One region of the Rahnella sp. CG8 genome, then DNA from elsewhere that is predicted to be linked to it. Evidence: riboswitches for the same ligand, from Rfam matches in the RefSeq annotation. Region 1 holds a riboswitch; each other region holds the start of a gene.
What was found. Region 1 has a riboswitch for thiamine pyrophosphate ahead of thiB (thiamine ABC transporter substrate binding subunit). Riboswitches for the same ligand answer to the same signal wherever they lie in the genome.
Positions count from the first base shown of each region.

Region 2: it holds a riboswitch for thiamine pyrophosphate, as region 1 does, so the genes downstream of both, thiC (phosphomethylpyrimidine synthase ThiC) here and thiB (thiamine ABC transporter substrate binding subunit) in region 1, are expected to answer to the same signal.
Region 3: it holds a riboswitch for thiamine pyrophosphate, as region 1 does, so the genes downstream of both, thiM (hydroxyethylthiazole kinase) here and thiB (thiamine ABC transporter substrate binding subunit) in region 1, are expected to answer to the same signal.

Region 1 covers NZ_JABAED010000009.1:167,769-171,045, forward strand. Annotated here, with positions in the region: gene sgrR (HTH-type transcriptional regulator SgrR) at 1-1,334, shown strand, start outside; TPP riboswitch at 1,375-1,504, shown strand; gene thiB (thiamine ABC transporter substrate binding subunit) at 1,548-2,531, shown strand; gene thiP (thiamine/thiamine pyrophosphate ABC transporter permease ThiP) at 2,507-3,277, shown strand, end outside.
Region 2 covers NZ_JABAED010000043.1:7,695-10,971, reverse strand. Annotated here, with positions in the region: gene thiE (thiamine phosphate synthase) at 1-109, opposite strand, end outside; gene thiC (phosphomethylpyrimidine synthase ThiC) at 106-2,070, opposite strand; TPP riboswitch at 2,193-2,319, opposite strand; gene HGO41_RS24245 (Rsd/AlgQ family anti-sigma factor) at 2,393-2,908, opposite strand; gene nudC (NAD(+) diphosphatase) at 3,008-3,277, shown strand, end outside.
Region 3 covers NZ_JABAED010000001.1:170,268-173,544, reverse strand. Annotated here, with positions in the region: gene HGO41_RS00860 (hypothetical protein) at 1-103, shown strand, start outside; gene thiD (bifunctional hydroxymethylpyrimidine kinase/phosphomethylpyrimidine kinase) at 111-911, opposite strand; gene thiM (hydroxyethylthiazole kinase) at 908-1,717, opposite strand; TPP riboswitch at 1,752-1,850, opposite strand; gene HGO41_RS00845 (GNAT family N-acetyltransferase) at 2,004-2,438, shown strand; gene HGO41_RS00840 (DUF3313 domain-containing protein) at 2,578-3,237, shown strand.

The DNA.
Region 1 (3,277 bases):
AGCTCGGGCGCAGCTTCCGTCAGGGTAAACATATCCTGCGCGTACTGTATTATCGCCCGCTGATGAATCTGCTGCCCGGCACCATGTTGCGCCGTTCAGAAACCCACATTGCCAGACAAATCTTTAGCGGCCTGACACGCATAAATGAGGAAAATGGGGAAGCAGAAGGCGATTTAGCCCATCACTGGCAGGAAGTTTCGCCGCTGCACTGGCGGTTTTATCTGCGCCCCGCCATTCATTTTCATCATGGTCGCGAACTCGAGATGGCAGATATTATCGCCACGTTTATTCGCCTGAAATCGCATCCGCTGTTCAGCAACCTGAAATCAGTCACGACGCCCACGGCAAATGTCATAGATATCCACCTGAATGAACCCGACCGCTGGCTGCCGTGGTTATTTGGCAATATCCACGCGATGATCCTGCCGCAGGAATGGCAGTCACTGCCTGATTTTGCCCGCCATCCGGTCGGCACCGGCCCTTACGCCGTGGTGCGTAATCTGAAAACACAGCTGCGCATCCGCGCCTTTGACGATTATTTTGGCTTCCGGGCACTGATCGACGAGGTGAATATCTGGGTATTACCGGAACTGAGTGAAGAGCTGGTGCATTCCGGCGTACAGCTTCAGGCCGATGAATCAGGCAAAAGCGAGCTGGAAAGTCGCCTTGAAGAAGGCTGCTATTTCCTGTTATTTGACCAGCGTTCGCCGGTCGGACAATCAGAAGAAACACGCCAGTGGTTGTGCGATTTACTCAATCCCATCGCCTTACTGAATAATGCCGAACCGATTTACCAGCGCTACTGGTCTCCTGCGTATGGCCTGCTGCCACGCTGGCATCACAAAGCGCCCCGGCCACGTCCGCCCAAACCGCAAAACCTGACGCAGGTAACGCTGACATTTTACGGCGAGCATTCCGAACATCAGGCGATCTGCAACGCCCTGCGCCCGTTGCTGGCGGAAGAAGGTATCGAACTGATTATTCAGATAGTGGATTACGCAGTCTGGCACCGCGGCGATGCCAAAAGTGATCTGTGGCTCGGCAGTGCCAACTTCACCCTGCCGCTGGAGTTTTCACTGTTCGCGCATTTCTACGAATTGCCGCTGGCAAAGCATTGCTTTAGCGAAGAGATGAACGACGATGCCGCCCTGTGGCACGCCGGGAATTTATCGATGGCGAAATGGAGCCAGAAACAGACGGTCAGCCATCAGATCCATCCCCTGTTCCATCACTGGCTGGTGCTACAGGGGCAACGCAGTATGCGCGGTGTGCGTATGAACACCCTCGGCTGGTTCGACTTTAAATCCGCCTGGTTTGCCCCACCGGACAGTTAATCGGACTATCGCATCGCGCCGTTAATCTCTAGAATGACATCCGTTCTCAACGGGGTGCCCGACTTGTTAAAGCTGCGATGTAAACGCCATGAGCAAGTTTGGCTGAGATTTGAAACCCGTCGAACCTGATCCGGTTAATCCCGGCGGAGGGATTTGAGACTGCGCGATGCTTACTCAAAATCCTTTGCCCTTTCATTTTTTTGGAGCGCAAAGTTGAAAAAATTACTGTCCTGCCTGCTGTTACTTTCTGCACCTGCATTTGCGGCAAAACCTGTTTTGACGGTTTATACCTACGATTCTTTCTCTGCTGACTGGGGCCCCGGTCCCGCCATTAAAAAAGCCTTTGAAGCCCAATGCGGCTGCGAACTGAAATACGTGGCGCTGGAAGATGGCGTGTCTTTGCTCAACCGTCTGCGGATGGAAGGTAAAAACAGCAAAGCCGACATCGTGCTGGGGCTGGATAACAACCTGTTGCAGGCCGCTGAACAAACCGGTTTATTCGCCAAAGCACCGAAAACCAACGCCAGACTGACGGTGCCGGGCGGCTGGAATGACAGCACTTTCGTGCCTTACGATTACGGTTATTTCGCCTTCGTCTACGACAAAAATAAACTGAAGAATCCGCCAAAAAGCCTCGATGAGCTGATCAACAGCGACCAGAAATGGAAAGTGATTTATGAGGATCCACGCACCAGTACACCGGGTCTGGGCCTGATGCTGTGGATGCAAAAAGTCTACGGCGATAAAGCGCCGCAAGCGTGGGAAAAACTGGCGAAGAAAACTGTCACCGTCACTAAAGGCTGGAGCGAGGCTTACGGTTTATTCCTCAAAGGTGAAAGCGACCTGGTGCTGAGCTACACCACCTCTCCGGCATACCATATTGTCGAAGAGAAGAAAGATAACTACGCCGCAGCCGATTTTACCGAAGGGCATTACATGCAGGTCGAAGTGGCGGGCCAGCTGGCAAACAGCAAGCAACCGAAACTTGCTGAACAGTTCATGAAGTTCGTCACCACGGAAGATTTCCAGAAAGTGATCCCGACCGGCAACTGGATGTATCCGGTGGTGAATACCCCGCTGCCTGACGCTTTTAAACAACTGACGATTCCGGCCAAATCTCTGCAATACAGCGCACAGGATGTCGCTACTCATCGTTCACAATGGATCCAGGCATGGCAGAACGCCGTCAGCCATTGATCCCTCGCTGGCTGTTGCCGGGCGTCATCGCGTCACTGGCTATGTTGCTGGTGGCAGTACTGGCCTTAGGCTCTCTGTGGCGTCATGCGCCACAGATAAGCGGCGCATCGCTCTGGCACGATCCTTATCTCTGGCATGTGATCTGCTTTACTTTCTGGCAGGCGCTGCTTTCAGCGCTTTGCTCGGTGCTGCCCGCAATTTTGCTGGCACGCACCTTGTTCCGCCGCCGTTTCCCCGGCCGTCAGCTGTTATTACGTTTATGTGCGATGACGCTGGTCTTGCCGGTTTTGGTGGCGGTGTTTGGCATTCTCAGTGTCTACGGAAGACAGGGCTGGCTGGCGCAAATTTGCGGCTGGCTGGGCATGGATTACCGTTTCTCGCCGTATGGTTTACAGGGCATTTTGCTGGCGCACGTCTTTTTCAATCTGCCGCTGGCAGCGCGGCTCTTAGTGCAGGCACTGGAAAATATCGCCGTTGAGCAGCGCCAGCTCGCCGCACAACTCGGCATGAATATCTGGCAGCAATTCCGCTTTGTGGAATGGCCTGCCATTCGCCGGCAGATATTCCCCGCCGCCGCCTTAATCTTTATGCTGTGTTTCGCCAGCTTCGCCACGGTGCTTTCACTGGGTGGCGGTCCGCAGGCGACGACCATTGAACTCGCCATTTATCAGGCGCTAAGTTACGACTACGATTTAAGCCGCGCCGCCACGCTGGCCCTGATCCAGCTGTTTTGTTGCCTGGCGCTG
Region 2 (3,277 bases), on a different contig from region 1:
TTTTAACGCCCGCGTCCAGCAGACGGGCAATCCATTCCACGGTATCAACGACCGGATATAAACCGAGGTGGAATGGAACGGCAGGAAAGGATTGAGAGGACGGATTCATTTGCTGCTCTCCGAACTGAGGTTATCGGCCGGGTGATAAAGCTCACCGCCGCGCGAACGGAATTCGGCAGACATCTGCGCCATACCGGATTCAACGAGTTCTATTGGCTGGGCTTTGGCTTCAAGCGCAGCGGCGTAATCGCGAACTTCCTGAGTGATTTTCATCGAGCAGAATTTCGGGCCACACATCGAGCAGAAGTGTGCAACTTTGCCGGATTCCTGCGGCAGCGTTTCATCGTGGTAGGCGCGTGCCGTTGCCGGATCGAGAGCCAGATTAAACTGATCTTCCCAGCGGAATTCGAAACGCGCTTTTGACATGGCGTTATCGCGGATTTGGGCACCGGGATGGCCTTTAGCTAAATCGGCAGCATGTGCTGCGATTTTGTAGGTAATCAAACCCTGCTTAACGTCTTCTTTGTTCGGCAGGCCCAGATGCTCTTTCGGCGTGACATAACAGAGCATGGCGCAGCCAAACCAGCCAATCATCGCGGCGCCAATACCGGACGTAAAGTGATCGTAACCCGGCGCGATATCGGTAGTCAGCGGACCAAGGGTATAGAACGGGGCTTCGTGACAATGCTCGAGTTCTTCGGTCATGTTGCGGCGGATCATCTGCATCGGCACATGTCCCGGACCTTCGATCATCACCTGAACATCGTATTCCCAGGCAATTTTGGTCAGTTCGCCCAGCGTGCGTAATTCGGCGAATTGCGCTTCGTCATTGGCATCCTGAATCGAACCCGGACGCAGGCCGTCGCCCAATGAAAGCGAGACATCATAGGCGGCGCAGATTTCACAGATCTCGCGGAAATGCTCAAACAGGAAGCTTTCGCGATGATGTGACAGACACCATTTCGCCATGATCGAACCGCCGCGCGACACGATCCCGGTCAGGCGTTTGGCGGTCATCGGCACATAACGCAGCAACACACCGGCGTGAATGGTGAAGTAATCGACGCCTTGCTCGGCCTGTTCAAGCAATGTATCGCGGAATATTTCCCAGTTCAGATCTTCGGCCACACCGTTCACTTTTTCCAGGGCCTGATAAATCGGCACGGTGCCGATCGGTACCGGACTGTTACGCAGGATCCATTCACGGGTTTCATGTATATAACGTCCGGTGGAGAGATCCATTACGGTGTCCGCGCCCCAGCGTGTCGACCACACCAGTTTCTCCACTTCTTCTTCGATGGAAGATGTCACCGCCGAGTTGCCGATATTAGCGTTCACTTTCACCAGGAAATTACGCCCGATGATCATCGGCTCTGATTCAGGGTGGTTAATGTTGGCGGGAATAATCGCGCGCCCGGCTGCCACTTCCTGTCGCACAAACTCTGCAGTGATACTGGCGGGCAGATGCGCGCCAAAGCTTTCGCCGGGATGTTGCTGGCGCAGAACCTCGCCGCGGATCCGTTCACGCCCCATATTTTCGCGAATGGCGATAAATTCCATCTCAGGTGTGATGATGCCTTTGCGGGCGTAATGCAGTTGCGTGACATTTTTACCCGCAATGGCTTTGCGAGGGCGCGGCAGGTGTTCGAAGCGGAGGTGGTCCAGCCCGTCATCCGCCAGCCGCTGCTGAGTAAAACCGGAACTGACCTGTGAAAGTTCCTGCGTGTCCGCACGCTCGTTTATCCAGCGGGCGCGTAATTTTCCCAGACCGGTATGCACGTCGATAACTGCCGCCGGATCACCGTAAGGTCCGGCGGTGTCGTAAACAGGAATTGCTTCGTTTTCTTCGAACTGCGGATTGTCTTTGCCGCCGCCGACCAGCGTCGGGCTGAGCTGGATTTCACGCATCGGCACGCGGATATCTTCGCGGTCAGCTTCAAGATAAATACGCCGGGAGTTGGGGAAAGCTTCGCCCTGCAAGCTGTCGATAAACGATTGTGCCTGCGCGCGTTGTTCACGGCGATTTGACGGTTTCTTTTCAGAAATAACGGGTTTTTGGGTACTCGACATAGCAAATTCCTCGCAAAAAAACGTGATGGAAAATTGCTTGTCAGGAGGTTTACGGCAGGAGTAAAAATGGGCGGTGCAGCACGGGCGGCCTTATGCAGGCAGATGCCTGATTGCGCTGAACGCATAACATTACTCTTGTTCCCTTCGCGGGTACTAACCCGATCAGGTTCCGCGGATCCCGAATTAACGGTCTCAGCCTGGCGTAATTCTCAACAGAAAATTATGCGCTAGGCACTCCGACAAGAAGCCTCAATATAGGAGGCGTTTTTTTAAACTACAAGTAAAACCATAACCCTGAGCAGGGTTTTATTGTGGCAACGTGTTAAGCCGGTCTGGCGAGATCAGGTTCATTTTCCGAAGGTGGCACACTCTCCGGGGCTGGCTCAAAAGCCATGATAATTAATTGATCTTCCAGTTGAAAACGGGCATCTAATGCCTCACCGATATCCGATAATGCATAGTGAAACGCGAAAGCATTATCATCGTCAATATCAGTTTCTGTGTAACTGTCATGGAAAGCCATGATAGCTTCAGTATTCAGCTCCAGAGCAGGGTAGATTTTTGCCGCCTGTACTTTTTTCGGGCTGCCTGCGCCATCGACTTCTTCAATGATGCGTGGATAGAGATGAAAATGCCCGGCAGAAAGATAGTCGACCAGATGATGGCAAAAACTGTCCAGCGCCTTTTCATTCAAAGGTGTATGTTTTTCTTTATTGGGTTTCAGACCGACGAAAGTGCAGTACGAAACCAGCAGTTCTTTGCGTGCGTGCAGCCATTGATCCACTAACTCATTACTGCCACCAACGCGTTGGGTCAGTCTTTCCAGACGATTTAGCATGGTTGACTCCGTGAGCGACAAAAAAAGTAACCAAAAGTTACTAATATGTAAATATCTTACTCAGATTGTCAGTCCCGACGAGGTTATGCAACAACAATTATGGAATTACAGATTACTGAGCAACACAACGGTTGGTGGATCATCAGCCAGGAAGGCAAGCTATGGCTGCCTGAGGGTGAACTGCCGTTTGGCAGCGCCGCACAATTTTCTCTGACCGGTAAAACAGCGCGGCAGATCGGCGAATGGCAGGGCGAACCTGTCTGGCTGGTTCGTCAGACGATGCCAAACCATATGATTTCTGCCCGTCAGTTGCTGGATCAAGATCGCGGATTATTCCAGTTGGTCGGGCGTGGTGTGCAGTTGTCAGAA
Region 3 (3,277 bases), on a different contig from region 1:
ATTCTATCCGCTGAACCCGTTTGATGCCGTTCATTTGCAAAAGGCGCTGACGAAATTTCATCAGGTTGAACAGGCGCTGAGCGAAACCCAGCACCAGGCATAATCCGCGGTTACCACCAGCGGTGGAAATGATGCACAGGCCCGATACCGTGGCCGACTTCCAGTGAGTCGGCCTGCATCAGCGCCTGCTGTAAATAGGCTTTGGCTTCGCGTACCGTATCGGCCCAGTTGTGATGACGCGGACGTAACGCGGCCAGCGCGGCAGACAGCGTGCAACCGGTGCCATGAGTATGTCGGGTATTCACACGCGGCGCAGTAAACCGCTCGCGGGAACCGGTCACAAACAACCAGTCAGGGCTTTCCTCATCACTCAGATGTCCCCCTTTCATCAGCACGGCACCACATCCCATCGCCAGTAAGGCTTCTCCCTGCTTACGCATTTCGGTTTCATTCGCCGCCACCGCACAGTCCAGTAACGCCGCCGCTTCGGGCAGATTTGGCGTAATAATGGAAGCCTGCGGGATCAGCAAACGACGCACGGCATCCACGGCCTCCGGCAGCAGTAACGGATCGCCACTTTTCGCCAGCATCACGGTATCCAGCACCACAAACGGCGGCTGATAATGTCTGAGTCGCTCCGCAACCGCCTCCACAATCTGACTGTTCGCCAGCATGCCGATTTTCGCACTGTCGATCCGCACATCGCTCAGTACGGAATCGAGCTGCGCTGAAACGAAACCGGGCTCAATGTTATAGACCGACTGCACACCACGGGTGTTCTGCGCCACCAGCGCGGTGATCACACTGGTGCCGTACGCACCCAGCGCCGAGAAGGTTTTCAAATCCGCCTGGATCCCCGCCCCGCCACTCGGATCTGTGCCTGCAATCGTCAGTGCATTAATACGTTTCATTGTATTTCCTCGCCATTCAGCCATTCCTCGCCCATTAAATACAGATTATCGAGGTATTCAGGCGTGAAACTGCCCGGCCCCTTCACGACCGCACAGGCGCGCTCGCCGGCACAGGACATCACCCGGCAGGCGGCGGCCACGTTATCCAGGCGATCACCCGGCAAAGCCACAAAGGCCGCCACCACCGCAGATAATGCGCATCCGGTACCCACCACGCGGGTCATCATCGGATGTCCGCCAGCCACCGCCCAACTGCGCATCCCGTCGGTGACGTAATCGGTTTCACCCGTCACGGCCACTACCGCACCGGTCTCCCGCGCCAGTTGCTGTGCGGCAGGTAAGGCAGAAAGGGAATCATCACCGCTGTCCACGCCGCGCCCGGACGCACTGAGGCCGCTGAGAGCCAGGATTTCCGAGGCATTACCGCGGATTGCGGCAGGTTTAAGTGTGATGATTTCACGACAGAATTCTGTACGCCAGCTCAGGCCGCCGACAGCAACCGGATCCAGCACCCAGGGCTTTCCGGCCTGAGTGGCTGCGTGAATAGCCGCCCGCATCGCATCGGCATGGGGATGTGTCAGCGTGCCGACGTTCACCAATAAGGCATCGGCAATGGCGCCAAATTGCGCCGCTTCGGCGGGATCAACCACCATCGCCGGAGATGCACCCAGCGCAAGCAGGACATTGGCGGTAAAAGATTGCACCACGTCGTTGGTCAGGCAGTGAACCAGCGGCGCTGAAAGGCGGAGTCGTTTCAGAGAAGTGGCGGCTAAGGCGCCGGGCAAGAAGGTAGGTCGGGTATTCATAAATCTCCCCACCGGCACTCAGGAAGGCGGTATCAGGAGAGATACCTGACTTCCCTACGCTGGCATAATCCAGATCAGGTAATACGGGTAAAATCTCAGCCCTGCTTTGCAGCGGGCACCCCGAGTCAAGGGAACATTATTGGCGGCGGAGGTCAGAAGATCAATCAGGAAATGCGTTAAAAAAACCGATCAGCCAACGTAATTGAACTCACTCCGCTTCACTGGCAGTATCAGGAAACAGACATGAACAACACACGTTGATGAAAAATTTCCTCAGGAGTTTTACTTGTCCTCATCACTTATTGTCCGTCCTTATGAAGAAGCAGACCGCCCGTTTTTACGCACGTTGTATCTGGCCTCACGCAAGCATACCTGGACATGGCTGGAAGACGATTTTCAGCTGGAAGATTTTGACCGCGCAGTGATCGGCGAGACGATTCTGGTGGCAGAACGTGACGGACATTTACTGGGATTCGCCTCAATTTTCACTCAGGAAAATTTCCTGCATAACCTGTTTGTTGATCCGCAATATCAGGGAACCGGCGCAGGTTCAGCATTGCTTCAGGCTGCGGAAGAAACGTTTACCCGTCAGGGGTCGTTGAAATGTTTAGTAAAGAGTAAAAAATCAGTCGCTTTTTATCTGTCAAAAGGCTGGAACATCATCTCTACGGGGGACAGTCCAAAAGGTGAATACTATTTGTTTCATTCATCAAAAAAATAATTAAGGAAGAAATGATTACCTCACAGAACCGTATTTTCGCGATCCTGATGAATATCAATTTTTCTTTGTCGTTAAGAGGTTAAATTCCGCAGCGGTGCTATACATACTTGGTCTTCCTTAAAATATTTCGAGGGTACGAATGAAAACAATAAAACTGATGCAGATCGCCGCAGTGACTGGCGCACTGTTCCTGGCCGGTTGTACCAGCCACATTACCAAGACGGAAAAATACTCAGGTTTTTTAGGCGATTATTCCGGCCTTAAGGAAGTGAAAACGGCTGGGGGAAATCCGGTTCTGCGCTGGATCGATCCTTCGTTTAAGAAAGAAAATTATTCTTACATCAAATACGAACCGATTAAATTCTACCCGGAACCGCAGCCTACGGCGCAGATCGACAAAGCCACCTTGCAGGGGGTGCTGGATTACGCCAACAGCCGCATGAAACCTGCACTGGCAGAGCGCCTGCCACTGACAGATCACGCAGGGCCGCGCACATTGATTTTCAAAGGCGCGATCACCGGTGTGAACACGTCGGCAGAAGGTTTGCAGTTCTATGAAGTCGTCCCGGTCGCGCTGGTTATTGCCGGTACTCAAACCGCGACAGGCCACCGCACGCGTGATACTGAAGTGTATTTCGAAGGTGAGCTGATCGACGCCAGTACTGGCAAACCGGTGATCAAAGTCGTGCGTAAAGGATTCGGTAAACAAGTTTCCAATGATAAGCAGAAAGTTACCGCTAACGATTTAAAAGTTGTGGTAGATAGCCTGGCGAATGATACCAAGCTGTTCAACGAATAAGTTCCGGTTTTCCGCACCGTCAGACACAGGCAGTCGTAAG